2 regions of the Micrococcus sp. HMSC067E09 genome follow, and region 1 is predicted to be linked to the other one. Evidence: riboswitches for the same ligand, from Rfam matches in the RefSeq annotation. Region 1 holds a riboswitch; the other holds the start of a gene.
The links. Region 1 has a riboswitch for S-adenosylmethionine ahead of HMPREF2863_RS02395 (O-acetylhomoserine aminocarboxypropyltransferase/cysteine synthase family protein). Riboswitches for the same ligand answer to the same signal wherever they lie in the genome.

Region 1 (2,194 bases):
CGCTGGCCGAATCCGTCCCAGTCGTCGTGCAGGGTCACTCCGGGGGCGTCCGAGCGCACGGTCGCCGCGCGCTCGGCGCCGTCCTCGTCCTCGACGACGACGATCGTCCAGTCCGCGTACAGCGTCCCGGTGGAATAGGCCTTGCGACCGTTGACCACCGCCGAGCCGTCCGGACGCGTCGTCAGGCGGGTCTCGTAGTGGCCGGTGCGGTTGCCGATCTCCGTGGTCCCGTTTGCGACCGTCTCACCCGTGACGAAGCGGTGCAGCCACCGCTCGCGGCGGGCACCGGCCGGCGAGCCGAGCACCGTCTCCACGTTCACCACGTGCACTCGCAGGGCCTGCAGCACGTTCGAGTCGGCCTCGGCGAGCTCCACGTACAGGCGTGCGGCCTCCGGGAACGTCAGCCCGGCCCCGCCCGCGTCCTCGGGCACGCGCAGCCCCGGGAAGCCGGCGGCGGCGAGGCGGTCCGTGGCCTCGCGATCGGTCACGCGTTCGCGGTCCCGCTCGGCGGCGGTCTCGGCGAGCCAGGCGAACACGGGCGCCAACCGTGCGCGGGCGGCGAGGAACTGGGGCCGGTCGGCCGGGTGCGCGGTGGTCGGCACCCCCGCGTCGGTGGTCCCGGCGTCGGCGGGACGGGTGGTCGTGTCGGTGCGGTCGAGGACGGGAGTGGTCATGGGCGGTCCTTCCGTGGGTGGGTGGGCCGACCGTAGGCATCCGGGCCGGGCCCGTCCCAGCCCGCCGACGGGTGGCGTCACGCGCCGGTTCCCGCCGCTGGCCGACGGAGTCGGCACCGCCGGCATGACGGGCACCGGCGGCAGGTCCGTCACAGCGGGTCACCCGGGCCTCGCCGCACCTGCGGAGCGCACCGGCAGGTTCCGGATGGCGGCGGGTCCGCCCTTGTGACGCGCTGACCGGACCTCCGCTGGACTCGCGGCGGCCCCGCCGCGTGGGATGGGCTCACCACCCATCCAGAGCGGCCGAGAGATCTGGCTCGACGACGCCGCAGCAACCAGCCCGCCGACCCCGGACTCACGGGAACGGCAGGCCCGGTGCTACCGCCAGGAACGATGGAGGAGAGCAGATGCCCCGTCATGCCACACAACAAGTCCACGCCGGCTACGAGCCCGCCGCGCCCCACCGGCCGGTCGTCCCGCCCATCCACCAGACCACGGCGTTCCGTTTCCCGGACCACGCCACGGCGGCATCGATGTTCCGGCTCGAGACCCCCGGCTTCACCTACAGCCGTACGGGCAACCCGACCGTCGCGGTGTTCGAGAACCGCCTCGCCGCGCTGGAGGGCGGCATCGGCGCGATCGCCACGGCCACCGGCCAGGCCGCCGTCGCGCTGTCCCTGCTGGCGCTGCTGCAGGGCGGCAAGCACCTGGTCGCCTCCAGCCGGCTGTACGGGGGCACCGTCGACCTGCTGACGGACACGTTCGCGGACTTCGGCATCGAGGTCACCTTCGCGGACCCGGCGGACCCGCCCGCGTGGGCCGCCGCGGTCCGGCCCGACACCCGCGCGTTCTTCCTCGAGGCCATCACCAACCCGCTCGCCACCCTCCCGGACCTGCCCGCGCTCGGGGACCTCGCCCACGCGGCCGGCGTGCCCGTGGTGGTGGACAGCACCCTCGCGACGCCGGCCCTCTACCGGCCGCTGGAGCACGGCGCCGACGTCGTCGTGCACTCGGCCACCAAGTTCCTCGGCGGGCACGGCGCGGTGCTCGGCGGCGCGATCGTGGACGGCGGCACGTTCGACTACGGCGCGGCGCCCGACCGGTGGCCGCAGCTGGCCCGGCCCAAGGCCCGCTACGGCGGTCAGACTCTGGTCGAGCGGCACGGACGCGGCGCCTACCTGACGCTGGCCCGCAGCAAGTTCCTGCACGACCTCGGCCCCACCCTCGCCCCCGCGAGCGCGGCGCAGTTCATCCAGGGGCTCGAGACGCTCGACCTGCGTGTGGCCCGCCACACCGCCACCGCCCTGGCCGTGGCCGAACACCTGGCCGGGCACCCCGCCGTCGCGCGGGTGCACCACCCCGGCGTGGCCGGGCATCCCAGCGCTGCGCTGGCCGCCCGCGACTTCCCGGACGGCGTCGGCTCGGTGTTCTCCTTCGACCTGGCCTGCGGCCCCGAGACGGTGGCTCCGTTCCTCGACGCGCTCGAGCTGTTCCAACTGGTGGTCAACGTCGGCGACGCC
Region 2 (2,194 bases), on a different contig from region 1:
ACCAACGTCATCCCGTCCTTCTCGAAGAGAGCGGCCGGAAGCGCCTCCTCAGCGTCCGAGCCTGACGAGCCCGCGCCGGAAGCGGCCGTGGACTCCGCAGAAGATGCGGACGCGTGTGCCGGGTCACTCGATGACGCTGCAACACTGGATTCCCCCGAACTGGACGTCTTGTTGTCCGAGGCGGAGGAGCATCCTGTCATGGCTGTACCGAAGAGAATCGCCGCGACGATAACCGAGGCGCAACGAGTAGATCGCAGGAGGGGGAAGGAGGACATGATTGACCTTCTTGTCATGAGTGAACGAAACGGGAGTGCTCTGGCGCCGAACCTTTCGAGTTCGACGCCGGAGCACTTCCCCTGGGTCAGAGACGGTAGTGCTGAAAGTGGAACTGCTGCCATGGAGTGGTGAACGACCCGCTACGCACGGTCACTACCTTGCAGTTCCTGGTCAGCATCTGGCGCTTCCAAGTTCCCTTAGCCCGCTTGGCACCAATCACGAGCTTGCCACCGTTCTTATAGCTAGCCGGCACCTTCCACGCTCCACTGATCGTATTGGTGGAGGAATAGGTGACACCCACTCGGGTGCCTACCTTGGCCGAAACACCCGCGAGGATTGCACGAACATCACCTGACACCTCGCCCGTAATGTCCCCGCTGACGGCAAACGTTCGTCCAGTCGCGATGGAGAGGGTCACGCCGGGCGCCCCAGACACAGAGGAATAAGCCGAATGGGACTTCTTGAAGGTATTCGAGGTCACATTGACAGTCGTCCAACTCTCCTCTGCACAGTCGGCGTTCGGCGAGATGACACCCCCCTCCGGGGATGAGGTCACCGCCCCCGCTCCCGGGGCTGCCGTCAGCGCAGCTGCCACAACGACCCCTGCCGATACCGCCGACAGCTTCTTCTTGATGTCCATCCACATGATCCGACCCCTTTCAGGTGAACCGGCCGTGGGGCCGCGGGTTGCGGTCTCGAGCTCCCCCCCCTCTCTCGAGTAGCGTCATCCTGACCCAGCCGCCCTAGATGTGTCAAGCATCACATTCTGGCAGTGCTCCGCCGAGACTACGGCGCAGGAAAACCGTCGTTTCGCCGCTGCTCGGCACGGCGACGGCATCGGTGTGACCTCGCGTGTCGTTCACAGGGTCGACACCTTTGACGCCCCGGCGTGCCCGCTCCTACCGTGGAGCCCAGAATCACGAGTTCCCGCCATTCACGGCCCTGGCCGGCGGGACGGCAACCCTCTCAACGCTGCAGTGGGGTGCTCCAGGTGAGGATTCGGCCCTCCGGCACCCCGGTTGGGCAAGTACAGCGTCTCTGCGGACACGTCGGTCCGCCCGCCTGCACCGCAGGGCCGCGTCCGTTCCGAAGGGATCCGACGCATGACCACCACCGCACTGCTCTCCCCCGCCACCGCCGCGCATCCGCGGTGGGACGAGGACATCACACCCCTGAACCTGCGCCGAGGACTCGGCGCGTTCCCCACCGGCGCGGTGGCCGTCACCGGCCGGTCGGACGGTGTGGACGAGGTGATGGTGTCCTCCTCCTTCGCCGTGGGGATCTCCTGGGAGCCTGCGCTGGTGTCCTTCTCCGCGCAGAAGTCCTCCCGCACGTGGACGCGTCTGCGGAACGCGGACACCCTCGGCGTCTCCCTGCTCGCCGAGGAGCAGCACCACTTGTGCCGTCAGCTGGCCTCCCGCACCGGAGACCGCCTCGCCGGGCTGGAGCTGCACCGCACCGGCCGGGGCACCCCGTTGCTCGAGGGCTCCTCGCTGTGGTTGGAGACCCGCCTGCACGCCGAGGTGGACGCCGGCGACCACACAGTGGTCCTGATGGAGGTCCTGGGCTTCGCCGACCACACGGACGTCCACGCCCCGGCAGCCCTGCACCACAACGCCTTCACCGGGTTGCGCCCGCTCGCCTGATCCGCCCGGATCGCCTCCGCCCGCCGGCGGCGGGAGGCACGACGACGGCCGCCCCGCGTCATCCGCCCGTCCCCCTCCCTGCGACAGGGCCGGGAGGACAGCGGCCGGTGTACCGCCGTCGTCGGGAAACGTGAGACGATGGGCAAGAAGCAGTTCTCCCTGTTTACCCGTCTTCTTGCAGTACCCGGGCCTGACGGCCAGGGGGCGTTGGTCTTCGCGGTGCAGTGTCACCGCTTCACCCGTGCCGCGAGCCCGCTGCACGGCACCGACGC

Region 2: it holds a riboswitch for S-adenosylmethionine, as region 1 does, so the genes downstream of both, HMPREF2863_RS10705 (flavin reductase family protein) here and HMPREF2863_RS02395 (O-acetylhomoserine aminocarboxypropyltransferase/cysteine synthase family protein) in region 1, are expected to answer to the same signal.

What each region holds. Positions count from the first base shown of each region.
Region 1 covers NZ_KV809417.1:137,700-139,893, forward strand. The annotation lists gene HMPREF2863_RS02390 (acyl-CoA dehydrogenase family protein) at 1-674, opposite strand, end outside; SAM riboswitch class I at 962-1,074, shown strand; gene HMPREF2863_RS02395 (O-acetylhomoserine aminocarboxypropyltransferase/cysteine synthase family protein) at 1,082-2,194, shown strand, end outside.
Region 2 covers NZ_KV809453.1:80,052-82,245, reverse strand. The annotation lists gene HMPREF2863_RS10710 (hypothetical protein) at 1-11, opposite strand, end outside; gene HMPREF2863_RS11630 (hypothetical protein) at 362-916, opposite strand; SAM riboswitch class IV at 1,192-1,312, shown strand; gene HMPREF2863_RS10705 (flavin reductase family protein) at 1,380-1,922, shown strand; gene HMPREF2863_RS11920 (hypothetical protein) at 2,061-2,194, shown strand, end outside.